4 regions of the Streptomyces sp. NPDC058221 genome follow, and region 1 is predicted to be linked to each of the others. Evidence: riboswitches for the same ligand, from Rfam matches in the RefSeq annotation. Region 1 holds a riboswitch; each other region holds the start of a gene.
What was found. A riboswitch is a leader RNA that binds a small molecule or an ion and turns the genes downstream of it on or off. The one in region 1 is predicted to bind thiamine pyrophosphate.
Positions count from the first base shown of each region.

Region 2: another riboswitch for thiamine pyrophosphate. It lies ahead of thiC (phosphomethylpyrimidine synthase ThiC); the one in region 1 lies ahead of thiO (glycine oxidase ThiO).
Region 3: another riboswitch for thiamine pyrophosphate. It lies ahead of ACFVW8_RS34070 (purine-cytosine permease family protein); the one in region 1 lies ahead of thiO (glycine oxidase ThiO).
Region 4: another riboswitch for thiamine pyrophosphate. It lies ahead of ACFVW8_RS25740 (thiamine ABC transporter substrate binding subunit); the one in region 1 lies ahead of thiO (glycine oxidase ThiO).

Region 1 covers NZ_JBHVWF010000077.1:29,438-37,527, forward strand. Annotated here, with positions in the region: gene ACFVW8_RS23405 (sulfite oxidase-like oxidoreductase) at 1-465, shown strand, start outside; gene ACFVW8_RS23410 (DUF4396 domain-containing protein) at 487-978, opposite strand; gene ACFVW8_RS23415 (deoxyribonuclease IV) at 1,077-1,934, opposite strand; gene pknB (Stk1 family PASTA domain-containing Ser/Thr kinase) at 1,941-3,857, opposite strand; gene ACFVW8_RS23425 (thiazole synthase) at 3,981-4,775, opposite strand; gene thiS (sulfur carrier protein ThiS) at 4,778-4,996, opposite strand; gene thiO (glycine oxidase ThiO) at 4,993-6,174, opposite strand; TPP riboswitch at 6,172-6,284, opposite strand; gene ACFVW8_RS23440 (NAD(P)/FAD-dependent oxidoreductase) at 6,438-7,715, shown strand; gene ACFVW8_RS23445 (Rv2175c family DNA-binding protein) at 7,766-8,090, shown strand, end outside.
Region 2 covers NZ_JBHVWF010000035.1:54,144-59,701, reverse strand. Annotated here, with positions in the region: gene thiC (phosphomethylpyrimidine synthase ThiC) at 78-1,853, opposite strand; TPP riboswitch at 1,846-1,979, opposite strand; gene ACFVW8_RS14485 (YibE/F family protein) at 2,050-3,396, shown strand; gene ACFVW8_RS14480 (SsgA family sporulation/cell division regulator) at 3,478-3,915, opposite strand; gene ACFVW8_RS14475 (IclR family transcriptional regulator) at 4,017-4,787, opposite strand; gene ACFVW8_RS14470 (DUF5326 family protein) at 5,025-5,237, opposite strand; gene ACFVW8_RS14465 (cupin domain-containing protein) at 5,398-5,558, opposite strand, start outside.
Region 3 covers NZ_JBHVWF010000171.1:896-8,985, forward strand. Annotated here, with positions in the region: gene ACFVW8_RS34065 (ArsR/SmtB family transcription factor) at 1-494, shown strand, start outside; gene ACFVW8_RS34070 (purine-cytosine permease family protein) at 879-2,282, opposite strand; TPP riboswitch at 2,273-2,367, opposite strand; gene ACFVW8_RS34075 (formylglycine-generating enzyme family protein) at 2,412-3,377, opposite strand; gene ACFVW8_RS34080 (ROK family protein) at 3,374-4,594, opposite strand; gene ACFVW8_RS34085 (sulfatase-like hydrolase/transferase) at 4,801-6,288, shown strand; gene ACFVW8_RS34090 (ABC transporter permease) at 6,285-7,142, shown strand; gene ACFVW8_RS34095 (ABC transporter ATP-binding protein) at 7,145-7,927, shown strand; gene ACFVW8_RS34100 (aliphatic sulfonate ABC transporter substrate-binding protein) at 7,924-8,090, shown strand, end outside.
Region 4 covers NZ_JBHVWF010000092.1:11,851-19,940, forward strand. Annotated here, with positions in the region: gene ACFVW8_RS25720 (sensor histidine kinase) at 1-188, shown strand, start outside; gene ACFVW8_RS25725 (response regulator) at 182-883, shown strand; gene ACFVW8_RS25730 (ABC transporter ATP-binding protein) at 914-1,939, opposite strand; gene ACFVW8_RS25735 (ABC transporter permease) at 1,953-3,566, opposite strand; gene ACFVW8_RS25740 (thiamine ABC transporter substrate binding subunit) at 3,653-4,756, opposite strand; TPP riboswitch at 4,838-4,954, opposite strand; gene rlmN (23S rRNA (adenine(2503)-C(2))-methyltransferase RlmN) at 4,996-6,102, opposite strand; gene ACFVW8_RS25750 (phosphatidate cytidylyltransferase) at 6,207-7,292, opposite strand; gene frr (ribosome recycling factor) at 7,292-7,849, opposite strand; gene pyrH (UMP kinase) at 8,018-8,090, opposite strand, start outside.

The DNA.
Region 1 (8,090 bases):
CACTGCTGGAACCATCAGGAATTCTCGGCGCTTCCCTTCTCCTCGGTCGTCGCCGATCTGCACTGCGTGACGAAATTCAGCATGCTCGGCGCCGAGTGGGGCGGAGTCCTCGTACGGGATGTCGTGGCACTCGCACCGCCCGCACCTCAGGTCACCCATGTGATGGTCTGGGCCGAGTACGGATTCAGCTCGAACCTCAGGCTCGACGACTTCGCCTCCGAGCGGGCCGTGTTCGCCACCCACAAGGGCGGCGAACTGCTCACCGCCGAGCACGGTTTCCCGCTCCGGCTGGTCGTTCCGCATCTGTACGCCTGGAAGGGCCCCAAATGGGTGCGGGGCATCGAGTACATGACAGCCGACCGCCGCGGCTTCTGGGAGGAGCGCGGCTATCACAACGTCGGCGATCCCTGGAAGGAACAGCGCTACTCCTACCAGGAGGAGCCCGGGGACGGCCCCGAGCTCTGACCGGCCGTTCCCCCGGCCGCCTCAGTGGTGGTACGGGTGCACCACGGCGTGCCCCTTGCCGCGGCCGATCATCCACTTGTTGACGGGTGTGGTGACGACGAAGGCCACGGCCAGCGAAAGGGCCAGCGTTCCCCAGAACAGCGCGTCCGTGAGTGTCGCGTCCATCGCGCCGGGCCACAGGGCGATCACCCCGTTGTCGATCAGCTCCATCACCGCGATGGAGAGGGTGTCGGCGGCGAGGGCTACCCGGAACGCCGTGCGGAAGTCGACGCCGGCCTTCCGGATGGAGCGCAGGGTCAGCGTGTAGCCGAAGAAGAACGCCAGGACGATCGCGAGGACCATCGTCGGCACGTTGCCCCAGCCGAGTGCGGTGCCGATCACCATGCCGAGCACCTCGCCGATGGCACATCCGGTGAGGCAGTGCAGGGTGGCCTGCGCCGCCATCGCCCATCCGACGTGCCCCGTGTGCCGGGCGTGGTGTGCGTGCTCCGTGTGCTGTGCGTGGTCCTGCATGTCGATCCCCCGAAGCCGGATTGCGGGTCCTGTCGACTACAGGAACCGTATACCCCAGAGGGGTATTCCTTATTTCGCAATGTGGGGGCGGGGCCGGGTCAGACCGGGTCGCGCAGTCCCTTCAGCCGGGCGACGTCCGCCGCGTGGCCCTCCTTGCCGCCCGGTGTCTCGATGATCAGCGGCACGCCTTCGGTGGCCGGATGCGAGAACAGCTCCCGGAACGGCTCCTCGCCGATGTGGCCCGCGCCGATGTTCTCGTGGCGGTCCTTGTGGGCTCCGGCCACATCCTTGGAGTCATTGGCGTGGATCAGCTTCAGCCGCCCCTCCCCGACCGTCTCCACCAGCAGGTCCAGCGTCTCCTTCATCCCGCCGGGACCGGCCAGATCGTGTCCCGCGGCGAAGACGTGACAGGTGTCGAGACAGATACCGAGCTTCGGATGGGCGTCGAGCGCGTCGAAGTACGGGCCGAAGTCCCAGGTCCGTGAGCAGAGCGAGAACCCCTGACCGGCGGTCGACTCCAGCAGCAGGAAGGGATCGTCGTCGTGCGTCAGCTCGTCCAGCAGCGGTCGCATATGGGTACGCACCTGGGCCAGCGCCTCCGCCCGGGGCCGGCCGTTGGTCGCCGATCCGGTGTGCACCACGACGCCCAGGGCGCCGATCTCACGGGCCCGGCGCAGGGAGTGGCGCAGCGAGTCCACGGACTTCTCCACGGTCGCCCCGGTGTGCGAGCCGAAGTTGATCAGATACGGCGCGTGGACGTACGCGGGGACGTCCCCGGCGGCGCACTCGGCGCGGAACTGCTCGTCCTGCGCCGGGTTCCCGGCCGGGGTCGCCCAGCCGCGCGGATTGGCGACGAAGACCTGGATGGCCTCCGCGCCCATCTCCCGGGCGTACGGGAGGCCGACCTTGGCGAGGCCGCCGGCCACCGGTACATGGCCGCCGACAGGGTTGCGCATACGGATCTAGAGCCCCTTGGTCTTGATGGTGATGGTGCTGCCCTCGGGGGCCTGGTCGTCGCCCTCGACGGACTGGCTCGCGACCGTGTCGCTGAAGGAGAGGAACGGGCGGTCGACCTTGACCTCGAAGCCCGCGTCCTCCAGCTCGCTCCGGGCGTCGTCGACGTCCTTCCCGGTGACGTCCGGTACGTCGATCATCCGCGGGCCCTTGGAGACCGTGAGCGTGATGGTGTCGCCCTCGGCGACCTCCCGGCCCTCGGCCGGTGACTGCTGCGCGATGTCGCCCGCGTCCTCGGGGGAGTTCACCCGGTCCGGCAGCACCTTGGCCTTCAGCCCCTCCTCGTCCAGCGCGTCGGTGGCGTCCTCGACGGAGAGGCCGGTGACGTCGGGCACATCGACCGGGCTGCCCTTGGAGACCACGATCGCGACCGCGGTGTCCGGGTGGCGCTCGGTGCCCGCCTCGGGATCCGTGCGCACCACCTCACCGGCCGCCTCGTCCTCGCTGAACTCCCTGGTCGTCATGCCGGGCACCAGGCCCGCCTTCGTCAGCTTCCGCTTGGCCTCGGCCAGCGCGACGCCCTGGACGTCGGGCACCTTCACGATCTCGGGCCCGCGCGAGACCGTGATCGACACCGAGCCGTTGCCCCGGATCCGGGCTCCCGACTTCGGGTCGCTGCCGATGACCTTGCCGCGGTCGACGGTGTCGCTGTAGGTCCGTTTGACGTCCTTCAGCTCCAGACCGGAATCCGAGAGCCGCCCCTTGGCCGCCTTCTCGCTCTGGCCGAGCAGCGAGGGGACGTGGGTGAACTGTCCTGAGTTGATGTACCAGACACCGCCGCCGATCCCCAGGACCAGCAGCACGGCGACGACCGCGGCGATGATGCCGCGCTGCCCGCCCAGGCGGCCGGCCCGGCGGGACGGGGGCTGCGGCGGCAGCTGTGGGGGCATCTCCAGCCGGCTGGTGTGGTGGGCGGTGCCCTGGCCGGGCGGCAGTACCCGCCGGATCACGCTCGTGCGGTCCTCGGCGTCGTCGTGCGCCTCGGCGATGGCCTGCGGCGGCAGGGCGTCCAGCTGGGCCTCGGTCAGGCCGGAGCGGGCCCGGCGGGACTCGGCGAGCAGCTCCACCGCGTCGAACGGCCGGACCTCGGGGTCACGGGCGGTGGCGCTCGCGACCAGCTCGTCCAGCCCGGCCGGAAGCCCCGGCACGGCGGCCGAGGGCGCCGGGACGTCCTCGTTCAGATGCTGGTAGAGGACCTGGGCGGGGGAGTCGCCGCCGTGCGGCTTGGTGCCGGTGAGCATCTCGTACAGCACCACGCCGCAGGCGTAGACATCGGCGCGGGTGTCCGCGGTGCCGTGCTCGATCTGCTCGGGGGCGAGGTAGGAGACGGTGCCCAGGATGGACCCGGTGGTGTTGGTGACGGTGCCCACGGCCCGTACCAGGCCGAAGTCGGCGACCTTGACCCGGCCGTCGTCGCCTATCAGCACGTTCTCCGGCTTCATGTCCCGGTGCACGAAGCTCGCCCGGTGCGCGGCACCGAGCGCGGCGAGCACCGGCTCCAGGATGTCCAGCGCGGCCCGCGGCTGCAGTGCGCCGCGCTCACGCAGCACATCGCGCAGGGTGCAGCCCGCGACGTACTCCATCGCCAGGTAGACATACTGCCCCTGGGCGCCCTGGTCGAAGACCGCGACCACATTGGGGTGCGCGAGCCCCGCCACCGACTTGGCCTCACGGATGAAGCGCTCGACGAACGAGGCGTCGGTCGCGAGCGCCGGGTGCATCACCTTGAGGGCGAGCACCCGGTCGAGCCGGGTGTCCATGGCCCGGTAGACCGTGGCCATGCCGCCCACGGCGATGCGGGCATCGACGCGGTAGCGGCCGTCGAGCAGCTGCCCGACGAGAGGGTCCTGGAGGGTCGTATCCACGCAGCGAGTCTACGAGCCGCCACGGACACCACCGACTGCCCGGGGCAATCCTGCGGTCGTACTGCAGCCGAGCCGTGACAGGGACATGCGATCCACCGCGGCCACGGCTCCGGACGGCACGGATCAGAACGCCGGGCGCTCCGGATCCAGCGCCGCACGCCCCGCCACCGGCGACGACGCCTCGGCGAAGTGGCGGCGCGGGATCCGGCCCGCTCGGTGGGCCAGCCGGCCGCCCTCCACCGCATGCCGCATCGCGGCGGCCATCAGCTCGGGTTCCTGGGCCCGGGTCACCGCCGAGGCGAGCATCACAGCCGCGCACCCGAGCTCCATGGCCAGCGCCGCGTCCGACGCCGTCCCCGCGCCCGCGTCCAGGATCACCGGGACCCGTGCCTGCTCGGTGATCAGCTGGAAGTTGTGCGGATTGCGGATGCCCAGGCCCGAGCCGATGGGGGAGCCCAGCGGCATGACCGCCGCGCACCCCACGTCCTCCAGCTTCCGGGCCAGCACCGGGTCGTCGTTGGTGTAGGGCAGGACGGTGAAACCGTCGTCCACCAAGGTCTCCGCGGCGTCCAGCAGCTCGATCGGGTCGGGCAGCAGGGTCCGCTCGTCGGCGACCACCTCCAGCTTGACCCAGTCGGTGCCGAGCGCCTCGCGGGCCAGCCGGGCGGTGAGCACGGCTTCTCCCGCCGTGTAGCAGCCCGCCGTGTTCGGCAGGACGCGGATGGAGAGCTTCTCCAGCACGGAGAGCACGGAGCCCTGCACGGTCGGGTCGAGGCGGCGCATCGCGACGGTGGTCAGCTCGGTACCGGAGGCGGTCAGTGAGCGTTCCAGCACATCGAGGCTGGGGGCCCCGCCCGTCCCCATGATCAGCCGGGAGCCGAAAACGGTGTCCCCGAGGGTGAAGAGGTCGTCGGACACGGTCAGCCCCCCTGGACAGCGGTCAGGACCTCGACCCGGTCGCCCTCGGTGAGCGCCGCGGCGGACCACTGGCCGCGCGGGACGACGGTCTCGTTCAGGGCGGCCGCGACCCCCGAGGGGGCCGCCGTCAGAGTCGCGACGAGGGCGTCCAGGGTGGTGCCCGCCGCGACGGCGAGGGCCTCGCCGTTCACGGACACGGAGAGGGTGGTGGGCGCGGTCATGCGGGCTGCTCCTGACGTACGGGGGCGGCGACGGCCGGGAACCGGCCGGGGGAGAAGGGGCGGGCCACCTCGGGCAGCTCGCCGTCGGCCAGCAGCTGCGCCATGGCGTCACCGGTGACGGGTGTGAGCAGCACCCCGTTGCGGTGGTGGCCGGTGGCGAGGTGGAGGCCGGGCAGTGCCGTGCGGCCGAGCAGCGGCGCGTTGTCGGGTGAGGCGGGGCGCAGACCGGCCCGGGTCTCGGTGAGCGGCAGCTCGGTGATGCCGGGCACCAGCTCGTGGGCGTCGCGCAGCAGCTCGTACACCCCGCCGGCCGTGACGGTGGTGTCCCAGCCCATCTCCTCGCTGGTGGCACCGATGACCAGCTCGCCGTTCTCGCGCGGCACGAGGTAGACGTGGCTGCCCCGGACCATGGCCCGCACGGTGCGGCTGAGGAAGGGGGCGTACGCGGTGGGTACGGTCAGCCGCAGCACCTGGCCCTTGACCGGGCGGACGGGTGGCAGGACGTGGTCCGGCACCCCCGCGAGCCGGCCGCTGAAGCTGCCCGCGGCGAGCACGGTCTGATCGGCGGCCGGCCGCGAACCGTCGGCCAGTACGGCGCCGACGGCCCGGTCCCGCACCACCGCGAGCTCCTCGGCCCGTTGACGGTGGAAGACGACCCCGGCCCGCTCGCACGCGGTCAGCAGCGCGGTGGCCAGCCGGCGAGGATCGACCTGGTGGTCGCCGTCGACCCGCAGACCGCCGCGCACGCCCGGCGCCAGCATCGGCTCCAGGCGGCGGCAGTCGCGGCCGGTGAGCCATTCCGACTCCAGCCCCGACCGGCGCTGGAGCTCGTGCAGTTCCCGCAGATGGGCGCGGTCGTCGGCGTCCAGCGCGACGGCCAGGGTGCCGCAGGCGCGGAACCCGATGTCCTGTCCGCTCGCTGCCTCCAGCTCGGCCGCGAAGGCCGGATAACGCGCGGCCGAGGCGACGTTCAGCCCCAGCAGCATCTCTTCGCCGTAGTGCAGTTCGGTGACGGCGGCCAGCATGCCGGCCGCGACCCGGGCGGCCCCGCCGCCCGGATCCGGATCGACGACGGCGGTGCGCAGACCGCGCTGCGCGGCCCGCCAGGCGGTGACGAGCCCGATGATCCCGCCCCCGATGACGAGGACGTCGGACCCGCTCGTGCGGTGGATACGCATGGGCGTCCAGCCCCTCCCTTCGCCGGCATGACCCGGATCAGGTTCGTACGGTCGGAGGCCGCCCAGCCTCCCTCTCAGCCCGGTGCGCCCGGGCTCCCGCGAGTGTTTTACGTGGGGCCACCCTAGACCCCGCCCCCGGGACCGGGTGAAGGGCCTGCGGGAGCGGCGGGAGGGCAGCCGTGCGGGCGCGGCGGAGGCGCCGGCGGAGGCACCGGCGGAGGCACCCCTTTCCTGACGGGTCGTCAGTTGATTAAGGTGGTCGGGTGAACGAGCAGCAGCGGGCAGAGCGGCCGGAGCGGCAGTCGGAACAGGCGGGGCGCCGGGTGGTCGTCGTCGGCGCGGGCATGGCGGGGGTGCAGACCGCCGTGGCTCTGCGCGAGCAAGGCTTCACCGGCGCCGTCACCCTGATCGGAGCCGAACCCCATCAGCCGTACGACCGCCCCCCGCTGTCCAAGGCGGTCCTGCTCGGCAAGGCCGAGGAATCCGCCTTCGACATCGACTTCGAGGCGCTCGGCATCGAGCTGCGGCTGGGCTGCGAAGTCACCGGCGTACGCGGCACCGACCATGAACTGGACACTTCCGCCGGGCCCGTTCCCTACGACGTCCTGGTCATCGCCACCGGCGCCGAGCCCGTCGTGCTGCCCGGCTCCGACGGCGTGCCCGGCGTCCATCTGCTGCGCACCCTCGACGACGCGGCCAGGCTGCGGCCCGTCCTGGACGCGCGGCACCCCGTCGTGGTCGTCGGCGCGGGCTGGATCGGCGCCGAGTTCGCCACCGCGGCCCGCGCCGCGGGTTGCGCGGTCACCGTCGTCGAGGCCGCCGAACGGCCCCTCGCCGGCGCGCTTCCCGCCGAGGTCGCGGCCCCGATGGCCGCCTGGTACGCGGAGAGCGGCGCCGAACTCCTCACCGGGGCCAGGGTGGCCCGTATCGAGCCGGGCCGCGTGGTCCTGGCGGACGGCCGCACCGTCCCGGCCGGCGCGGTCGTCGTCGGGATCGGCGCCCGGCCGGCCACCGGCTGGCTGGCCGGCTCCGGCGTCGCGCTCGGCCCCGACGGATCGGTGACCGCCGACGCGGCCCTGCGCACCTCGCTGCCCGATGTGTACGCCGTCGGTGACTGCGCCTCGTTCCCCTCGGCTCGCTACGGGGCACGCCTGCTGGTCCACCACTGGGACAACGCCCTGCAGGGGCCGCGGACCGCGGCCGCCCACATCGTCGGGGCCGGCGGGGACGGCGCGCGGCCGCCCGCCTACGATCCCGTGCCCTACTTCTGGTCCGAGCAGTTCGGCCGGTTCGTGCAGTACGCGGGCCACCACGCGGGCGCGGACACCCTGCTGCGGCGAGGCGATCCGGCCGGTGCCGCCTGGTCGGTGTGCTGGCTGCGGGACGGCGTCCTGGTCGCGGTACTCGCCGTCGGCCGGCCGCGCGATCTGATCCAGGGGCGCAAGCTCATCGAGGCGGGGGCGCGGCTCGACCCCGGGCCGGCCGGTGACGCGTCCGTGCCGCTGAAGTCGGCGGTCCTTCCGGAGGTGGCGGGACCCTGAAGGGCTGAGTCCGGGTATCGGCTGTCAGTCCGGGATGGCAGGCTTGTCCTGTGACCGAGATTGACGCAAAGATCGATGCTCTCGTCCCTGCCTGGCTCCACCTGCCGGACATCGCCGAATTGTTCGATGTCCAGGTGACGCGTGTACGGCAGCTGGTCAAGGATGGCCAGCTCATCGCCGTACGACGTGGTGAGAACCGGGCGCTCCAGGTGCCTGCCGCCTTCATCGACGGCGACAAGGTGGTCAAGGGCCTTTCGGGGACCCTGACGCTCCTGAGGGACGACGGCTACTCCGACGAGGAGATGCTGGAATGGCTCTTCACTCCCGACCCGAGCCTGCCGGGCACGCCCGCGCAGGCGCTGAGTGAGAATCGCG
Region 2 (5,558 bases), on a different contig from region 1:
TGGACGGCCGCAGCCGGCAGGGGGACACGACCGCGGGCCCCGGCGGGAAAAGAGCCCACGGTCGTCCACGCCAGGTGTCAGTCCGCCAGCGGCAGATACACCCGGTTGCCGCTCGCCGCGAACTCCCTGGACTTCTCCGCCATGCCCGCCTCGATCTCCGACTGCGAACCGCCGTGCTCACGCCGGATGTCGTGCGAGATCTTCATCGAGCAGAACTTCGGACCGCACATCGAGCAGAAGTGCGCCGTCTTCGCCGGCTCGGCCGGCAGCGTCTCGTCGTGGAACTCCCGTGCCGTGTCCGGGTCGAGCGCCAGATTGAACTGGTCCTCCCACCGGAACTCGAACCGGGCGTCCGACAGGGCGTCGTCCCACTCCTGCGCCCCGGGGTGCCCCTTGGCCAGGTCCGCCGCATGGGCCGCGATCCGGTACGTGATCACTCCGGTCTTCACATCGTCCCGGTTGGGCAGACCGAGGTGCTCCTTGGGCGTCACGTAACAGAGCATCGCCGTCCCCCACCAGGCGATCATCGCGGCTCCGATGCCCGAGGTGATGTGGTCGTACGCCGGGGCGACATCGGTGGTCAGCGGGCCGAGCGTGTAGAACGGCGCCTCCTCGCAGATCTCCTGCTGGAGGTCGATGTTCTCCTTGATCTTGTGCATCGGTACGTGTCCCGGGCCCTCGATCATCGTCTGAACCCCGAACCGCTTGGCGACCGTGTTCAGTTCGCCGAGCGTCCGCAGTTCGGCGAACTGCGCCTCGTCGTTGGCATCAGCGATCGATCCGGGGCGCAGCCCGTCACCCAGCGAGTACGTCACGTCGTACGACGCGAGGATCGTGCAGAGCTCCTCGAAGTGCTCGTACAGGAAAGACTCCTTGTGGTGCGCGAGGCACCACGCGGCCATGATCGAGCCGCCCCGGGAGACGATGCCGGTCTTGCGGCGGGCCGTCAGCGGAACGTACGGCAGGCGCACGCCGGCGTGGACCGTCATGTAGTCGACGCCCTGCTCGGCCTGCTCGATGACGGTGTCCTTGTAGATCTCCCATGTCAGCTCCTCCGCCCTGCCGTCGACCTTTTCGAGGGCCTGGTAGAGGGGCACGGTGCCGATCGGCACCGGGGAGTTGCGCAGTACCCACTCACGGGTGGTGTGGATGTTGCGGCCGGTGGACAGATCCATGACCGTGTCGGCGCCCCACTTGGTCGCCCAGGTCATCTTGTCCACCTCCTCCTCGATGGAGGACGTGACCGCGGAGTTGCCGATGTTGGCGTTCACCTTCACCAGGAACCGCTTGCCGATGATCATCGGCTCGATCTCCGGGTGGTTGACGTTGGCCGGGAGCACGGCCCGGCCTGCGGCGATCTCCTCGCGTACCACCTCGGGTGAGACGTTCTCCCGGATGGCCACGTACTCCATCTCCGGGGTGATCTCGCCCCGGCCGGCGTACGCCAGCTGGGTCACCGGGCGGCCGTCCCGGCTGCGCCTCGGCTGGCGCGGCCGGCCGGGGAAGACCGCGTCGAGATTGCGCAGCCCCCCACGCGGCGAGGTGTGCTTGAGCCCGTCGTCCTCGGGACGCGCGGCGCGGCCGGCGTACTCCTCGGTGTCACCGCGGGCGATGATCCAGTTCTCCCGCAGAGGTGCGAGTCCGCGGCGTACATCGGTGTCGACGGCGGGGTCGGTGTACGGCCCCGACGTGTCGTACAGCGTCACGTCCTTGCCGTTGGTGAGGTGCACCTGACGGACCGCCACCCGGAGGTCCGGGCGTGAGCCCTGGACGTACCCCTTGTGCCAGCCGATGGACTTCCCGGCCTCGTCGCTCTGATTGGAGGCAGGCGTGCGTGCGTCCGCTGTGGTCATGAGACCTACTCCCTACGCCGGCATTACCCGGTAACAGGTTCGGCGGTCGGCGCAGCGTGTCCCGTACGGACGTACGGAGATCAGCGCCCTCTCAGCCCGGTGCTCCGAGCTCCCGCGTGTGCAAAGGTGCCACCACGCTAACGCCCTCACCGGTGTGCTGAACAGAGGGCCCTGTTCTTCTTGCGATGATCGGCCGGTGACGTCCCCTCATATCGACCCCGAGCAGCCGGGTCCTCAGCACCCTCACGCGCACAGCCACAGCCACGGCCCCGCCGCACCCGTTTCCACGCATCTGCGCCGGGTGATCGCCGCCGTGCTGATACCGTTCGCGGCCGCGGTCGTGGTCGGGCTCGTGGTGCTCTGGCCCGGTGGTGCGCCGGCGCACGAGCGCACCGGGGTCGGCTTCGACCGGCAGACGCAGCAGGCCAGGGTGGTGAACGTCGACAAGGTCGACTGCAAGGACGTGAACGCGGCCCAACTGCCCACCAGCGGCGAGTCCACCCCGCCGACGGGAGAGCCGGCCGCCGGTGACAGCGGGGCCGGCCGTTGTGAGAAGGCCGAGATCGAGGTGACGAGCGGCAAGGACAAGGGGCGCACCTTCATCGAGGTGGTGCAGCCCGACGCACCGCGGCAGCTGCGCGAAGGACAGGGGGTGGTGGTCGCGTACGCCCCCGACGCGCCCCACGATCTCCAGTACTCCGTGACGGATGTGAACCGGAAGTTCCCGATGGCGCTGCTGGCCGGGATCTTCGCCGTGGCGGTGGTCGTCGTGGGCCGGCTGCGCGGGGTCATGGCACTGGTGGCGCTCGCCCTGTCGTTCGCCGTGCTGACCCTGTTCATCCTGCCGGCCATCCTGCAGGGGTCGAATCCACTGCTCGTGGCGGTCGTCGGGGCCAGTGCCATCATGCTGATCGCCCTGTACATCTGCCACGGGCTGACGGCCCGCACCTCCGTCGCCGTCCTCGGCACCCTGATCTCACTGCTGCTGATCGGGCTGCTCGGCTCGCTCTTCATCGGCTGGGCGAGCCTGAGCGGGAACACCGACGACAGCACCGGCCTCATCCACGGCCTGTATCCGCACATCGACATGAGCGGTCTGCTGCTGGCCGGCGTCATCATCGGTTCCCTGGGGGTGCTCGACGATGTGACGGTCACCCAGACGTCGGCGGTCTGGGAACTGCACCAGGCGGACCCGACGATGAATACGAAGCAGCTCTACCGGGCAGGGATCAGAATCGGACGCGACCACATCGCCTCAGTGGTCAACACCCTGGTGCTGGCCTATGCGGGCGCCGCGCTCCCGCTGCTGCTGCTGTTCTCGATCGCCCAGAGCAGCGTGGGGACGGTGGCCAACAGCGAACTGGTGGCGGAGGAGATCGTGCGTACGCTGGTCGGCTCGATCGGGCTGGTCGCCTCGGTGCCGGTGACCACCGCACTTGCGGCACTGGTCGTCTCCGCGGACCGTACGGGGCTCGGCGCGGAAGCCGGGGCTTCGGCACCCGTACGGAGCGGCAGAGGACGCCGCCGAAGGACGAGGTCCTGAACGGTTGCACACGGAGCGTGATTCACCCGTTCGGCAGGTGTGGTGTTCGACCGGCACCCAGGCTCCGGGCATGAGAGGCCTTCAGCCGGCGTTCTGTTCCTCGGCCAGAATTCGTCCCAATGCCTCTTCCAGATTGCCCTCGAAGTCACCCAGCGTGCACTCCTGCCCGAGTGGGACGAGCTTGTCCGTCCGGTCGAGAAACGCCACAAGGGGTGCCGTGCCCGCCCTGAAGAGGGCACGGTCCGCCCCCACCTGCAGCCGGATGTGGACGTCGGACAGCCCTTCGGGCTCGGTCGGCCCGATGTGCACATCGCCGTCGCCACTAGGGCTGTTGAGGCCGTCGAGCAGTAGCTCACGGCCAAAGGCCCAGGTGACGGGGGCGTCGCCGGGCAGATGGAAGGTCATCCGGATCGCGTACGGATCGCACACTTCGTACCGGAGCTCCACCGGGATACGGAATGAGAGCTCCTCGGAGACGAGGAAGCTCATCATGACCTCAGCTTGAACCGACTCGCGCATCGTTCAACCCCGCAGTAGATGAATCTGGCCAGGAATGATCCCCCATGGCCCTATTGACGCCATCGTGGTGCACGCGATAGCAGATCACAAGGAGTGATTTTTCAGATACTGATAGAGAACACGAACGAACGCAAGAGGCTGGCCACTTCGCCACGTAGTCGTTCGACTGCGGGGAGCAACCGTTCCTCTTGGTCGAGAGGGACGGAAATGGCCATCGCCGCGGCGGTGAATCCGGCCGTGATCGGGATGGCCGCACAGACCGTCCCGAGGGCATATTCCTGACGCTCGACGACAGGTTCCGTTCGCTCCAGTGACCTCAGCCGTTCAAGGAGCGCCGGACGGTCACGTACGGAGTAGCGGGTCAGCGGGCGCACCGGATGCCGGTCCAGGTGGTCCTCGCGGGCCTTCTCGTCGAGCCGGCTCAGCAGACACTGGCCGATGGCGTGGGCGTGGCCGGTCTCCCGGAAAGCGGCCCACTCGTCCACCGCAGGCGCTGCCGGGGTGTCGGCGACCGCGACGAGTTCGATCTCGCCGTCGCGGTAGATGGCGCAGTACACCGGTGCGCCGATGATGTCCCGCCAGCGGCCCAGCGACTGGGTCATCCGGCTGCGACGGTTCTGCAGTGCGCCGTCGCCCACGAGCCGCTCGGCGGCGGCGCCGAAGAGGAAGACGCCGTTCTCCCGGCGCAGATATCCCTCATGGGTCAGAGTGCGCAGCAGGTGATAGGCGGTGGGCAGCGGAAGCCCGGCCTCCCGTGCGAGCTGTTTGGCCGGGGCCCCGTCGCGATGGGCGCCCACGGCCTCCAGCAGCCTCAGTGCCCGCTGCACCGATCCGATCAATGTCGGCGCAGCGGTACTCGATGCCGCGGTCAACGGTCACCCCCAGGCGTGGTGACGGGCGGTCAGCCCGCCTGTGGAGGCCGCCCCCACATGTCTGCCGCAGGCCTGGGCCCGGAGGCCGGATGCCGTGCAAACCACTGGTCAGGTGGTGACCGACGGGGTTTTCCCAGGCGATGACAGCGTTTTCCACTGTATCGGCAGCGCCCCGAGGGGATGCCGATTCGTCTTCCGCTTAGCTCTGCTGGGCTAACCGTCCGACCGGTCGTGCGGTTACCAGCCGCCGCCCGAGGAGGAGGACGACATGAACTTCCGCACGACGAAGACGACCCCGCCGACCAGAACCACGAAGACCAGCACCTTGAAGAGCAGGCCGATCACGAAGCCGACCACACTGGCGATCAGTCCGCCGAAGACGACGATCGCGATGACGGGCACCGCGATCCACTTCACCCACCAGGGCATTCCCGCGTATATCTCCCGCACGGCCATCGTCCTTACCTCGTCTCTGTGAGTTCCTGCTTCGATGCTAGAGGGGCATGGGCGGTCGGCGGGGCCTCCGAAGCCCTTGAACTCCCCTGATCGATCCCCTAGGGATCCCCGAGAGACGGCTCAGCCTTCGGACGGCCCGGCCCCCTCGGCCGGCTCAGCCCTCGGGCGGCGAGAAGACCACCATCACCCGGAGGTCCTCGGTGATGTGGTGGAACTTGTGCGCCGTGCCGGCAGGTACATACACGACACTTCCTCTGCCCACCTGTGTCGTTTCCATGCCCACGGTGATCGACGCGCGCCCGCTGACGACGAGAT
Region 3 (8,090 bases), on a different contig from region 1:
GCTATGTGCGTCTGTCCGGCCCGCACGTCGCCGAGCTGATCGAGAGCCTCGCCGCGCTGGCACCGGACCGCGCACACCCACCGCGTTCCCTTTCGGCGGCCGGCCGCCGAAAGGCCCTCGCTCACGCCCGTACGTGCTACGACCACCTTGCCGGGACCGTCGGCGTGGCCGTCACCGACGCGATGGCGGAGCGGCGGCTGCTGGACCTGGAGCACGGCCTCGGGCTCACCGATGCCGGGGCGAGCTGGCTCGGAGAGCTGGGCATCACCGTCCCGACAGGCGTGCGCCGACCGGCGGTGCGGCCGTGTCTGGACTGGACGGAACGCCGCCCCCACCTGGCCGGCGCCGTCGGTGCCGCACTGTGCAGTCATGCGTTCGACACCGGCTGGATCGCTCGCGTGGGCACCACGCGCGCCGTCGCCGTCACCCCGCTCGGCCGTCGGGAGTTCAATCGCCACCTGGGCCTGTCGGGTGACCTTTTCTCGCAGAAGTGAGCACTTCCGGGGTCATGGCTTCGGTGGCGTACCGAAAGGTCTCTCGTCCCCCTCCCACCGAGGAGGAAGCGGCCGAGCGGCGGCTGTGGGCCACCACGGTCTTCATCCCGGAAATCCCGGACATCCGGGCCATGTGCGACCTCGTCCTCGACCACACGGACCTGCTGAGGGAGCCGCACATGCCGCCGCTCCTGCCCAAACTATGCGCACACGTGGCCGGTTACGAGAACACTGCTTCGACTTCGCGGCCTGCCTGGTGGCCGCGGTCGTCTCACTGTTCCGCGGAGGCCGCTACATCCACGGCGAGACGGCGGGCGCGAAGGCCACAGCCGCACCCGCTGCGCGCCACCCCCTCGGGTAGCGCGACGACCACCTGCCCGGCTGTCAGCCGTCACGGTGGCGCAGCCGCAGCGGGGCGTAGACCGCGAGGGCCACGAGGAAGGCCACCCCGTAGGCGAGATCCGCCCCGTGCAGCGCCTCGGCGACCGGGCCCACGTACAGGCTGGTGCTCATGAACGGCACCGCTGCGGCGAAGGCGACGGCGAAGGCGGTGAGCGCCGGCCACCACGGCTGCCGGCGGGAGCTCTCGGCGGCCAGGTCGATGGGGGAGTGGCCGCGGGCCCTCGCCCGGACGAGCCAGTCGACGGCGACGATCGCGACGAACCCGGGGATCCAGTAGCCGACGAGAAGCAGCACGTTCTGGAAGCGTGTCGTGGTGTCGGCCGCGTGCATCCACAGCACGAGTGGGAAACCGAGCGCCGCGGCGAGTGCCGCGGCGACGGGGCGCGGCAGCCGGACGCCCATGGTCTGCAGAGCCAGTGATCCGCTGTAGTCGTTCATGGCGTTGCTGCACAGCGCGGCCAGCGCCACGGCGAGCAGCCCGAACGCTCCGAGCGCGCCCCCGCCGAGCAGGGTGTCGATGCCGCGTGCGGTCTGGTCGGTGAAGACGGACGCACCCCACAGACCGAGGGTCTGGACGGCCACGAAGGAGGCGCTGACCCCGAGCAGCGTGCACCAGAACATGCGCGGCCGGGACGCGGTGCGCGGCAGATAGCGGCTGAAGTCGCTGGCGTACGGGGCCCAGGACAGCGCCAGGCTCAGGGCGATCGTGCAGGTCAGGACGAACGCCCCCGCCCGGTCGGCGCCGTGCACGCTGCCGGTGGCGGCGGGGTGGACACCGTCCAGGAGCTTCGTGGACAGGACAGCGAAGGCGGCCGCGAGGGCAAAGGTCATGACAGTCTGGAGCCGGTGGATCACCTCGTACCCCAGGACGCCGAGCGCGCCCTGGGCGGCCATCATGACGAGCACTCCCAGCCAGAACGGCCAGCCGCACAGCTGGGCCAGCGCGTCCCCGCCGAACAGACCGATCAGCGCGTCCCAGGCGATCGACGACAGCCACTGCAGTGCGCCGGGCAGCACCACCCCCCGGCCGAACGCCAGCCGCGCGAGCGGGAGTTGACCGGCTCCTGTCTGGCTGCCCCAGGTGCCCAGATACGCGGTGGGCACGGCGCCCACGAGTGTGCCGAGCACGACGGCGGTGAGCGCTGTGGCGAAGTCCAGGCCCAGCGCGATGCCGACGGTGCCGGTGAAGACGCCGGTCATGGTCAGGTTGGGGGCGAACCATACGGTGAACAGCCGGCCAGGCCCGCCGTAGCGGCGGTCCTCGGGCACCGGGGCTATCCCGTGCGCCTCGATACGCAGATCGCCGGGGGCGGTGGGCATGCGCCCGTCGAAAGCGGGCTGCGGGTCCGCGGCCGCTCGCTCGTCCTGGGCATACGGCAATGACATGAAGACATCCCTCCGCCAGTGCTAACTGGTTCAGGTTCGACGGGTGTGTTCTCAGCCCCTGTGCGGGGCACCCCGTGTCCGGTGCGGCGGCCAGGATAGCCGGGTGTGCGCGGAGCGCGATGAGGGGGGTCAGACGGTGAGCGCGCAGCGGAAGCCGCCGTGGCCCGTCGTGCTGTCGGGGGTGTTGGAGGTGCGGGCGGCGACCCGGTAGCGGTTGCAGTAGGAGCGGTGGCACAGGTACGAGCCGCCCCGCAGTACCCGGTTCTCCCCGTGCGGAGGTCCTGCCGGGTCGGTGCGGGTCTCCGGGCGGCCGGCGGCGTGCCAGTCGGCGCTGAACCGGTCGGCGCACCACTCCCACACGTTGCCGGAGGTGTTGTACAGGCCGAAGCCGTTGGGGGTGTACGCCTTGACGGGTGCGGTGCCCGCGTAGCCGTCCGCGCGTGTGTTGCGTACCGGGAAGTCGCCCTGCCAGATGTTGCAGCGGTGCCGGTCCTTCGGGGTGAGCTCGTCGCCCCAGGGGAAGCGGGCCCGGACGAGTCCGCCGCGCGCCGCCTTCTCCCACTCGGCCTCGGTGGGCAGCCGCTTGCCGGCCCAGCGGGCGTAGGCGCTCGCGTCGTTCCACGACATATGGACCACCGGATGGTCGCGGCGGTCACCGACCGAGCTGCCTGGCCCCTCGGGCGCCCGCCAGTGCGCCCCGGACACCCCGCGCCACCAGGGGGCGCCGGGCACGGTGCCCGGCAGTACGGCGTGCCGTGCCTCCTGCGGGATGAACGAGCCGAACACGTAGGACCAGCCGATGAGTTCGGCCTCGGTGCGGTAGCCGGTGGCCTTGACGAAGACCGCGAACCGGGCATTGCTGACACAGGCCGCGTCGATGTGGAACGCACCGACGCTGACCTCCCGCACCGGCCCCTCCCCGTCGGCAGGGAACGCGTCCTCGTCCTCGCCGCCCATCAGGAACGGCCCGCCCGGCACGGCGACCATGCCGCGCAGGAGGTCGGCGGACCCGCGTACCGGCACGTCGAAGTCCGCGGGGGGAGCGGTGGCCGCCGGAGCGGCGCGCTTGCGGGCGGGGCCGCAGCAGGCGCTCATCGGGCGGTCTCCCCAGGTGTGTCGGCGGCCGGTCGGTCGAGCAGCTCCTCCAGGTCCTGGCCGGTGGTGCGCAGCAGGAGGGCCACCCCGCCGAGCGCGGCCGCCTCACCGTCGAGGGTGGAACCCCGCACCTCGATGGTGCGGGGGGCGGACGGCAGGGAGAGCGCGGCGAGCTGTTCCCGGATGGGGGCGAGGACGAGGTCGTCGAGGGCGGCCGGTTCCCCGTAGACGACGATGCACTCGGGGTCGACCTGCGCGGCGAGGGCGGCGAGGACCCGGCCCGCGGTGACGGCCGCGGTCCGGACCACTTCGGCCACCTCCGGCAGCCCCTCGGCGGCGAGCCCGATCAGCTCCGCGGCGTCCCGGGCCACCACCCCGCGATCGGCGCAGGCGGCGAGCAGCGCGGGCACGGAGATGAGGCCCTCCAGACAGCCGCGGCCACCGCAGTGACAGGGCTTGCCCTCGGGATCGCAGCTGGTGTGGCCGATCTCGCCGGCCGCACCGTGCGCGCCGTGCACCAGAGCGCCGTTGACGACCAGTCCGCCACCGACCCCCTCGGACCAGCGAAGGTAGACGGCGTTGTCGAAGCCGCGGGCGGCGCCCCAGGTCACCTCGGCGAGCGCGGCGAGCCGGGAGTTGTTGTCCGTGAGCACGGGGGCGTCGAAGTGCCGGCCCAGCTCGGCGGCGACATGGCCGGCGAACGGCGTCATCGTGCGCGGATCGCCGGAGGCCGGATTCTGCACGAAGCCGGGGAGGCCGAGGCCGATGCCCTGGACGGGAGCGAGGCTGATGTTCTCGCGCCGCACCAGCTCCTCGACGGCGCGGATCGCCTGCGCGGCCCGTTCGGCCGCGCCGCTGTCCGCCGGTACGGGGGCGCTGTACCGGCCGACGATCTCATGGGCGCAGTTGGCCACCACCACATGGATCCGTTGGCGCTGGAGATCGATGCCGATCAGCTCGGCGCCGCGGGAGTTGAGGGAGATCTCCAGGGCCGGCCTGCCCCGGCCGCGCGGCTGCTCCGGGTCGGGGGCCGGCTGCTCGACGACGGCCTTGCGTTCCAGCAGATCGGACACGATCGCGAACAGGGTGGTACGGGAGAGACCGACCCGCGCTTTGAGCTCACCGCGGCTCAGCGCGCCCGACCTGCGCAGTTCACCGAGTACGGCGGCTTCGTTGGCCCTGCGCAGGCGTTGCAGGGCATCGGTGCGTTCCGTCATGGACGCATGGTCGATCGGTCAAGGGGTTTCTGTCAACGCACGGGACGAATTCACACAATGTTTATTCCCAAGGGTTGACGTAAAAAAGTGGTCCTCCCTACAGTTCCGGTCAATTGCCCGCGCCGGCACGTCCCGCAGCACCACTGGGCCGCGTACCGGCCGGCGCCCCCGCAGCACAGTGAGCGACCACCGAAAGGGCGGCCCGAGTGCCTCCGCGCAACGTCCTGTTCCTGATGACCGACCAGCACCGGGTCGACACCCTGGGCTGTTACGGCAACCCGCTCGTCGATACCCCGGCCCTGGACGCCCTGGCGGCCGGGGGGACCCGCTTCGACCGCTTCTACACCCCGACCGCCATCTGCACGCCGGCCCGCGCCTCACTGGCCACCGGCCTTCACCCTTTCCGCCACGGGATGCTGAACAACCCCGAGCGCAACGGCGGCAGCAAGGACGAACTCTCCGACGAAAGCCCCATGCTCTGGAGCCAGTTGATGGACCAGGGCTATTCGGTCGGTCACGTCGGCAAGTGGCACATCGGCCGCGAGCGGGGCCCCGAGTTCTACGGCCTCGACGGCGAGCACCTGCCCGGCGCGCTCAACCCCGTCCACCACCCCTCGTACGAGAAGTGGCTGGAGGACAACGGCTTCCCGCCCTTCGCGGTGCGCGAACCGGTCTTCGGAACGGCCGCCAACGGCACCGGCCGCGGACACCTCATCGCGGGCCGGCTCCAGCAGCCCGCCGAGGCCACCATCGAGGCCTTCCTCACCGACCGCACGCTGGGCCTGCTGGACCGCTACGCCGGTGAATGGAAGGCGACCGGCAAGCCGTTCATGCTGTCCTGCCACTGGTACGGCCCCCACCTGCCCTACCTGATCCCCGACAGCTACTACGACCTGTACGACCCCGACGACGTCCCGCTGCCCGCCTCGATGGCCGAGACCTTCGCCGGCAAGCCCGAGGTGCAGCGCCAGTACAGCGCGTACTGGTCGTCGGACGGCTTCGACGCCGCCGCCTGGCGCAAGCTCATCGCCGTCTACTGGGGTTACGTCACGATGATCGACCACCAGGCCGGGCGGCTGATCGAAGCGCTGAAGGGACACGGTCTGTGGGACGACACAGCGGTCGTCTTCACCGCCGACCACGGCGAGTTCACCGGCGCCCACCGGCTCAACGACAAGGGCCCGGCGATGTACGAGGACATCTACAACATCCCCGGCATCGTCCGCGTCCCCGGCGCCCCCGCCCAGGTCAGCGATGACTTCGCCAGTCTCATCGACCTCAACCCGACCGTTCTCGAACTGGCCGGCGCGCCCGTGCCCGACAGTTGCGACGGCACCAGCCTGCTGCCCCTGCTGCACGGGGCCGGAGCCGGGGACACCCGCGACGAGATCGTCGCCGAATTCCACGGCCACCACTTCCCGTACTCCCAGCGCATGCTCCGCGACCGGCGCCACAAGCTGGTCCACAACCCGGAGAGCGTGCACGAGCTGTACGACCTGGAGACCGACCCGCACGAACTCCACAACGTGTACGAGGCACCCGCCTACGCGCACGTCCGGCGCGACCTCACCGCACGGCTGTACCGCGAACTGCTGCGCCGCGGCGACCCCGCCTACACCTGGATGAGCTACATGGCGGACATCGGCGGCGACCGGGCGGCGGACGTCGACGGTGTCGCGGAGGAGGTGGCATGAAGACCCCGGTCGACGCCCCCGTGGAACACCGGGGCGAGCGCGCGGCCCCGGAAGGCGCGAAGAGCCCCGAGCGCCGCGGGGACGCCAGGAAGAAGCCGCGCGGCACCGGACGTCTCACCGACGCGCTGCTCGCCCTCGCATCCGCCGCGCTGGGCCTGCTCGCCTGGGCCGCCCTCGCCAACAGCGGCATCGACGGCTTCCCCGGCCCCGTCGTCGTGGCCCGCCGCGCCGGTGAACTCATCGCCGACGGAACCCTTTTCGCCGACGCGGGCGCCAGCCTGAAGCGTGTCCTGACCGGCTACGTCCTCGGTGTCGTCCTGGCGATACCGGTCGGCTTCGTCATGGGCTGGTACCCCGTCGTGCGCAAGCTGATCGAGCCGTGGCTGCAGTTCTTCCGCATGGTGCCGCCGCTCGCGATCATCCCGCTCGCCATCGTCCTCATGGGCATCGACGAGACGCCGAAGATCTTCGTGATCTTCCTGGCCTCGTTCCTGTCGTCCGTCGTCTCCACCTTCCAGGGCGTCGTCGCCGTCGACGTCACCCTCGTCAACGCCGCCCGGGTGCTCGGCGCCAGGGACCCGCAGGTCTTCGTCGGCGTCGTCGTACCCGCATCCACCCCGTTCATCCTGGTCGGCATGCGGATCGGGCTCGGCGCCTCCTGGGCCACCGTCGTCGCCGCCGAACTCATCGCGGCCCAGGGCGGGCTGGGCTTCCGGATGCAGCAGGCCCAGCTCTACTACGACCTGCCGACCATCTTCGTCCAGCTCATCGCGATCGGCGCGATCGGCCTCGCCATGGACCGGCTGCTGCTCCTCGCCGAGCGCCGGCTCACCCACTGGCAGGAACGGCGGTAACCATGCCCACCATCAACTTCCGTGACGTGACCCGCGACTTCGCGGTCAAGGACGGCGACTTCCTGGCCCTGGACCGGGTCAGCCTCGACATCGACGACGGCGAGTTCGTCACCGTCGTCGGCCCCTCCGGCTGCGGCAAGAGCACCCTGATGAACATCGCCGCAGGGCTCCTGGACGCCACCGGTGGGGAGGTGACCGTCGACGGCACCCCCGTCCGCGGACCCGCACCCGAACGGGGCGTCATCTTCCAGCAGTACGCGCTCTTCCCCTGGATGACCGTCGCCGCCAACGTCGAGTACGGCCTCAAGGTCGCGGGTGTCAAAAAGGCGGAGCGCCGACGGCGGGCCCGTGAGGTCATCGAGCTCGTCGGCCTGACCGACTTCGCCGGCTCCCTGCCCAAGACGCTCTCCGGCGGAATGAAGCAGCGCTGCGCCATCGCCCGTGCCTACGCCGTGGACCCGAAGGTCCTCCTCATGGACGAACCCTTCGGCGCCCTCGACTCCCTCACCCGGGTCCGGATGCAGGAGTCGCTCCTGGACACCTGGGGCCGCGACCGGCGCACCGTCATGTTCATCACCCACGACGTCGACGAGGCGGTCTTCCTCGCCAACCGCGTCGTCGTCATGGCGGCCCGCCCCGGCCGCATCCACACGGTCATCCCGGTCACGCTGCCCTACCCGCGTACCGAGGAACAACGGCTGTCCCCTGAATTCTCCGAACTGCGTGCCCAGGTGTGGCACGCCGTCCACCACCAGCCGGCCCCGCTCGAAGGAATGGTGTCATGAAGTCGATCCGCGCAGTCGGCCGCCGAACGGCCGGCCTGCTCCTGGCCCTGTCACTCGTATCCGTCGCCACCGGCTGCGGGGGCGGCTCCTCCTCGGACGCCGCCGACGGCGGACCGCAGAAGGTGAAGTTCGGCTACATCGCCGACTACAGCGGTTCCGTCGC
Region 4 (8,090 bases), on a different contig from region 1:
TCTACGAGAGCGGTCTGCTGGCCGTCCGGATCGGTGACGACGGGCCGGGGCCCCGCGCCCCGCTGGGCGAGGGCACCGGCCACGGACTGGTCGGGATGAACGAGCGGGCCGCGCTGCTCGGTGGCAGGCTCACCGCGGGCCGGGGCCCGGGCGGCGGCTTTCTCGTCGAGGCGGAGCTGCCGTGGTGATCCGGGTGATGGTGGCCGATGACCAGGCCGTCGTACGGACCGCGTTCGCCGGACTGCTCGCCACCCAGCCGGACATCGAGGTGGTGGGCGAGGCGGAGGACGGGACCGCGGCTGTCCGGATGGCCGCCGAGCACCGCCCCGATCTGGCGCTGCTCGACATCCGGATGCCGGGGCTGAACGGCATCGACGCGGCGCGCGAGATCATCGCGGGCTCCGGCGGTGCGACCAGGGCGCTGATGCTGACGACGTTCGGGCTCGACGAGTACGTGTACGACGCGCTGACGGCGGGGGCCAGCGGATTCCTGCTGAAGGACGCGACGTTCCCCGAACTGCTGCACGCGGTACGGGTGGTGGCCGAAGGCCAGGCGCTGCTCTCCCCGGACATCACCGGCCGGCTGATCGCGGAGTTCACCCGCCAGCGGGTCGCCGCTCCGCCCGCGCGCTCCGTCGAGGGTCTGACCACACGGGAGGTGGAGGTGCTCGTCCTGATCGCCCGGGGTCTGTCGAACGCCGACATCGCGGACCGGCTCACCATCACCGCCCACACGGTCAAAACGCATATCAACCGGCTGTTCGCGAAGATGGAGCTGCGGGACCGGGCGCAGGCGGTGATCCTCGCGTACGAACTGGGGCTGGTCGTGGCCGGGACCGGCGCGGGCCGGTCCCGGCCCACGGAGCCCGGCGCGGGCCGGTGAGCCCGACGCGGGCCGGTGAGCCGCGACCGGTCACAGCACGGCGGGCAGCACGACACTCTCCGACGCGTCGAAGGTGACGCCGACGACGGCGCCCTCGTCCGGTGTGCCGCGCAGCGGGCACTCGGCGTCCAGGGCCGGTCCGTGCTCGGGGTGCAGCTTCACGGCGACGTGGTTGCCGCGGAAGGTGCGCGCGGCCACGGTGCAGCGCAGACCGCCCTCCGGGTCGCCGATCAGTACCCCGGCCGGCCGCACCAGCAGATCGCAGGCCCCCTGCGGTGATCCGGCGGGCACCGGGACCTTGCCCCAGTCCGTATCGGCGGCCTCGCCGGTGACCGTCGCCTCCACCACGTTGTCGAAGCCGAGGAAGCGGGCGACGAAGGCCGATGCGGGACGCTGCCAGACCTCCAGGGGGGTGCCCACCTGGGCGATGCGTCCGTCACGCATCACGACGACACGGTCGGCCAGCGCGAAGGCCTCGCCCTGGTCGTGGGTGACGGCGAGCACGGTGGTGCCCAGCCGGGCGAACAGGGTGCGCAGTTCGACGACGAGGCGTTCGCGCAGGCTGCGGTCCAGCTGGCCGAGCGGCTCGTCCAGCATCAGCAGCTTGGGGCGGGGTGCGAGCGCGCGCGCCAGGGCGACACGCTGCTGCTCGCCGCCGGAGAGCGCGGCAATGGCCCGCCGCTCGGCGCCGGGCAGCCCCACCAGATCGAGGAGTTCGGCGACCTTGCGGTCCTGTTCGCTCCGGCTCACCCCGTGCATCCGCAGTCCGAAGGCGACGTTGGCGCCGACGTCGCGGTGCGGGAAGAGCTGGTGGTCCTGGAACATCAGGCCGAGCCCGCGCCGGTGCACCGGCACCCCGTCCTGGTCCGCGCCGTCGAGCAGGACCCGCCCGCCGTCCGGGTGCTGGAGTCCGGCGACCACCCGCAGCAGCGTCGACTTCCCGCTGCCGCTCGGCCCCAGCACGCAGACGATCTCGTGCTCGGCGACTTCCAGGTCGACCGCGTCGAGCGCCGTCCGGTCGCCGAAGCGCACGCCGGCCGATTCGAGTGTCAGCATCGTGTCAGCATCCCTAGAACTCTCCGGATCGGTCGGTGCGGATACGTTCGAGCAGCAGCAGCGAGAGGGCGCAGACGAGCATCAGAATGGTGCTGAGGGCCATCGCCTGGCCGTAGTTGAGATCCCCTGACCGCCCCAGCAGCCGTGCGACGGCGACCGGGAGCGTCGGGTTGTCGGGCCGTGCGATGAACACCGTGGCGCCGAACTCACCGAGCGACACGGCGAACGCGAAGCCCGCCGCGACCAGCAGTGCCCGGCGCACCAGCGGCAGGTCCACCTCGCGCCAGGCCCGCAGCGGTGAGGCGCCGAGCACCGCGGCCGCCTCCCGCAGCCGCCCGTCCACGGCACGCAGGACCGGCAGCATGGTCCGCACGACGAACGGCACCCCGACCAGCGCCTGGGCGAGCGGCACCAGGATCCAGGAGGTCCGCAGGTCCAGCGGCGGTCTGTCCAGGGTGATCAGGAAGCCGAAGCCGACGGTGACGGCGGAGACCCCGAGCGGCAGCATCAGCAGGGCGTCGAAGCCCCTGACCAGCCGCCCGGCCCGCCTGGTCAGCGCCGCCGCGGCCAGGCCCCCGACGACCAGGGCGATGGCCGTCGCGGCCAGGGCGTAACTCAGCGAGTTCCAGATCGCTTCGAGCGGCGCGACGAGGAACGTCCCGCTGTTCGCATCCGCCGACGCCAGCGCCCGGTAGTAGGCGAAGCCGTGGCCGCCGGACAGGTCCAGCGAGCGCTCCACCAGTACGCCGAGCGGCAGCAGTATCAGCACCAGCACGGTCAGCAGGACGCCTGCGAGCAGCGCCCACTGGCCCGCGCCGCGCGGCCTGCGGGCGGTCTGCGCCGGGTCGACCAGCTTCAGGGCGGTCTCCCTGCGCCGTACGGTCCAGGCGTGCACGGCGAGGATCGCGCCGACCGCGACGAACTGCACCAGCGTCAGCACGGCGGCCGTGGGCAGGGCGAGCAGCTGTGCGGTCTGCCGGTAGATCTCCACCTCCAGCGTGGAGAATCCGGGGCCGCCGAGGATCTGCACGACGCCGAAGGAGGTGAAGGTGAAGAGGAAGACCATCAGCGCAGCGGCAGCCAGGGCAGGGGCCAGCGCCGGAAGGGTGACGCGCCGCCAGGCGGCGAACCGCCCGGCGCCCAGGACCCGTGCGGCCTCCTCCTGGCGGGGGTCGAGCTGCGACCAGAGCCCGCCGACGGTACGCACGACGACGGCGTAGTTGAAGAACACATGGGCCAGCAGGATGGCCCACACCGTGGTGTCGAGCCGCACTCCCCACAGCTCGTCGAGCAGGCCGCCGCGTCCCAGCAGCGCCAGGAACGCGGTGCCCACGACGACGGTCGGCAGCACGAACGGCACCGTCACGACCGCCCGCAGCAGTTGCTTGCCCGGGAAGTCGAACCGGGCGAACACATAGGCGCCCGGCAGTGCGATCAGCAGCGTCAGCGCGGTCGAGGCGAGCGCCTGCCAGAGGGTGAACCAGAGGACGTCCTGAATGTCCGGCCGGGTGAGCACCTCGCCGAACCGGCCGAACTGCCAGACCCCGTCGGCCTTGAGCCCGCGTCCGACGATCGCGACGACGGGATAGGCGAAGAACAGCGCGAAGAAGGCGACGGGCACGGCCATCAGGCCGAGCCGCACCGCGCTCCCGCGCCGCGCCCGGGCGCGTGCGCCCTTCCCGCCCGCGCCCGGTCCGCGTACGGGAGTCTTCGCTACTTCACTACGAGCGAGGACCATGACTGGACCCACTGCTCACGGTTCTTGGCGATCGTGTCCGGGGCGACGGTCGTCGGCTTGTCGACAACTGCGCCGAACTTCGTGAAGAGGTCAGGCACCTTCGCCCCCTTGGTCACCGGGCTGACGAACATGTTGAGCGGCATGTCCTCCTGGAACTTCTTGCCGATCAGGAAGTCCAGCAGGGCCTTGCCGCCCGCCTCGTTCTTCGCACCGTCCAGCAGACCGGCGAACTCGATCTGGCGGAAGCACGTCCCGGTGGCGACCCCGGTCGGGGCGGTCTTCGGCTTCGGGTCCGCGTACAGCACCTCGACGGGCGGGCTGGAGGCGTAACTGACGACGAGCGGCCGGTCGGCCTTGGCCTTCCTGCCGCCCGCGGAGCCGGAGAACTCCTCGTTGTACGCCTGCTCCCAGCCGTCGACGACCTTGACGCCGTTGTTCTTCAGCTTCTTCCAGTAGTCCTGGTAGCCGTCCTGCCCGTAGGTGGCGACGGTACCGAGGAGGAAGCCGAGGCCGGGCGACGAGGTCGCGGCGTTCTCGGTGACGAGAAGGTCCTTGTACGCGGGCTTCGCCAGATCGGCGAAGGACGTCGGCGGCGCCAGCTTCTTGTCGGCGAAGTACTTCTTGTCGTAGTTGACGCAGATGTCACCGGTGTCGACCGGGGTGACCCGGTGCTTCTCCGCGTCCAGCTGCACGTCGGCTGCGACCTGGTCGATGCCCTTGGCCTTGTACGAGGTGAACAGGCCGTTGTCGAGGGCGCGCGAGAGCAGGGTGTTGTCGACGCCGAAGAACACGTCGCCGCGGGGCGAGCCCTTGGTCAGGATCTCCTGGTTGAGGGCCGCGCCCGCGTCCCCGCTCTTCAGCACCTTGACCGTGTAGCCGGTCTCCCGGGTGAACTCCTTCAGCACGCCCTTGGAGGCGTTGAAGGAGTCGTGGCTGACGAGCGTGACGGTCTTGGAGCCGGAGCTCCCGGTACTTCCTGAACCGGACGCCGAGTCGTCGGAGCTTCCGCATCCGGCGAGCGCGGTGGCGCCGAGCGCGGCGGCGACGGCCGTCACCGCGATCTTCTGGGTGGTGCTCATGTGATTCCTCCTGGGATGACCAGGAAGAGACGCGGCCCTGCCCGCACCGGCGGAGAACCGGAAGCGGGCAGGGCGCAACAGCTTGAGTAAGGTCCGAACTTCCTACCCGGAATGACCCGGGCGAGGTTCAGAGGGTCTGCGGCCAACCTGTCCTCGGTGCCGCACTCTCAGCGCTGTGGCGCTCCCCTGTCGGAATATTAAATTGATTTCGAGCCCAGGCTACACGGCCGATTTCGGCCTCAGCGCTCGGACGCCGCCAGCTGCCCGCAGGCCCCGTCGATCTCCTGGCCCCGGGTGTCCCGCACGGTCACCGGCACCCCGTGGGCGGCGATGGCCTCGACGAACGCCTTCTCGTCCTCGGGCCGCGAGGCGGTCCACTTCGAGCCGGGCGTCGGGTTCAGCGGGATGAGGTTGACGTGCACCCGCTTGCCCTTGAGGAGCCGGCCCAGCCGGTCACCGCGCCAGGCCTGGTCGTTGATGTCGCGGATCAGCGCGTACTCGATGGAGATGCGGCGTCCGGACTTCTCCGCGTACTCCCACGCGGCGTCCAGCACCTCGCGCACCTTCCACCGGGTGTTCACCGGTACGAGGGTGTCGCGCAGCTCGTCGTCCGGGGCATGCAGCGAGACGGCGAGCCGGCACTTGAAGCCCTCGTCGGCGAACCGCAGCATCGCCGGCACCAGGCCGACGGTGGAGACGGTGATCCCGCGCTGCGACAGCCCCAGCCCGTCGGGCTCGGGGTCGGTCAGCCGACGGATCGCGCCGACCACCCGGTTGTAGTTGGCGAGCGGCTCGCCCATGCCCATGAAGACGATGTTGGAGAGCCGCGCCGGGCCCCCCGGGACGTCGCCGTCGCGCAGCGCACGCATGCCGTCCACGATCTGGTGGACGATCTCCGCGGTGGAGAGGTTGCGGTCGAGACCGGCCTGCCCGGTGGCGCAGAACGGGCAGTTCATCCCGCAGCCCGCCTGCGAGGAAATGCACATCGTGACCCGCTCCGGGTAGCGCATCAGAACGGACTCGACGAGCGTCCCGTCATGCAGCTTCCACAGCGTCTTGCGGGTGGTGTCGTCGTCACAGCTGATGTGGCGGACCACGGACATCAGATCGGGGAACAGCGCCTCGGCGAGCTTGTCCCGCGATCCGGCCGGGATGTTGGTCCACTCCGACGGGTCGTGCGCGTACCGCGCGAAGTAGTGCTGCGAGAGCTGCTGCGCGCGGAAGGGCTTCTCGCCGGTCGCGGCGACGGCTTCCTTGCGCTCGGCGGGCGTGAGGTCGGCGAGGTGCCGCGGCGGCTTCTTGGCTCCGCGGGGCGCGACGAAAGTGAGTTCTCCGGGCTTAGGCATGGTTCTTCCAGTGTCGCAGACAGAACAGTGAGGGCCCGCCGCCCTGTGGACAACGGACCCTCACCGATAAAAACGCAGGTCAGAAGGGGTTCATCAGTCGATGATCAGCTGGAGCCGACGAAAATCACCATCAGCAGCCAGACCACCGGGGCGGTCGGCAGCAAGGAGTCCAGCCGGTCCATGATCCCGCCGTGTCCGGGAAGCAGCGTCCCCATGTCCTTGATCCCGAGATCGCGCTTGATCATGGACTCGCCCAGGTCACCGAGGGTGGCGCTGGCCGCGACCGCGAGGCCGAGCAGCAGGCCCTGCCACCAGGAACCGTCGTCGATCAGGAACTGCATGCACAGCGCACCGGCCGCCATGGCGAAGGCGACGGCTCCGAAGAGGCCCTCGCGGGTCTTCCCGGGGCTGATGCGCGGCGCGAGCTTGTGCTTGCCGAACCGCCAGCCGACGGCGTAGGCGCCGGTGTCACTGACCACGGTCAGCAGCAGGAAGGTCAGGACCCGCTGCGGCCCGTCGTCCGCCGTCAGGAGCATGGCGACGAACGTGGCCAGGAACGGCACGTAGAACGCGGCGAAGACTCCGGCCGTGACGTCCTTGAGGTAGCCCTCCGGCGGTTCGGTCATCCGCCAGACGAGTACCGCGAGGGCGGTCAGCGCCATGGCGGCCCAGGCGCCCTCGGCCCCTCGCGCGTAGCCGGCCACGACCATGGCCGCGCCACCGACCGCCAGAGGCACGAGCGGGGCCTTGATGCCCTTGCGCTCCTGCAGCCGGGAGGTGAGCTCCCAGAGACCGACGACGACGGCGACCACGATCACCCCGACGAAGACGGCCTTGACGATGAAGAGCGAGGCGACGACGACGGCACCCAGCCCCACGCCGACCCCTATGGCGGATCCGAGATCACGGCCCGCACGCTTCTTCTGCGGGGGTGGCGGCGGCGTGGACATGGGCTCCTGCGGCTTCTCGTCGCGGAACAGGGGGCCGCCGCTCAGGCGTCCGGCCCCCTGATCCCGGTCATCACGGCTCTCAGCGTCTCTACCTGCGTCGGGAACGTCCGGCACGATGGGCATGGGCCGAGTCTGCTGCGCGATATGCACATCGTATGCAGGACCCGCCGGAGCGGCCCGCATCTCGGGAGCGGCCCCGTGGCCGACGCCCTGCGGGGCGCCCCAGGAAGAGTCGTTCATCAGACTTCGAGCAGCTCGGCTTCCTTGTGCTTCAGCAGCTCGTCCACCTGCGCGACGTACTTCGCGGTGGTGTCGTCGAGCTCCTTCTCGGCGCGACGTACCTCGTCCTCGCCGGACTCCTTGTCCTTGACCAGCTTGTCCAGGGTCTCCTTCGCCTTGCGGCGGACGGCCCGGATCGAGATCTTGGAGTCCTCGGCCTTCGTCTTCGCGACCTTGATGTAGTCACGACGGCGCTCTTCGGTGAGATCGGGGAAGTTCACCCGGATGATATTGCCGTCGTTGCTCGGGTTGACCCCGAGGTCGGAGTCGCGGATCGCCTGCTCGATGTTGCGCAGCGCGGTCTTGTCGAACGGCGTCACGACGGCCATACGGGGCTCCGGCACCGAGAACGACGCCAGCTGGTTGATCGGGGTCAGCGCACCGTAGTAGTCGGCGACGATCTTGTTGAACATCGCCGGGTGCGCACGGCCGGTGCGGATCGCGGCGAAGTCCTCTTTCGCGACCACGACGGCCTTCTCCATCTTCTCCTCGGCCTCGAGGAGGGTTTCTTCGATCACCACGTGCTCCTGCGTGTCTTGAGTGGGCCCGGCGTGCTCGGGCCCGGCGGGTCCTGCGTCGCGTCCTCACCTGCACGGTGTCCGACCGGCAGGCCGTTGTCCATCATTCGGGGCCCTCCCGTGGACCCCGGGAACTCACCGGGTCTCCCCGGCTCGGTCCCCCGGTTCTCAGGCCCGGGTGCCCTGGTCACTCACGAGCGAGCCGATCTTCTCACCCTTGACGGCGCGGGCGATATTGCCC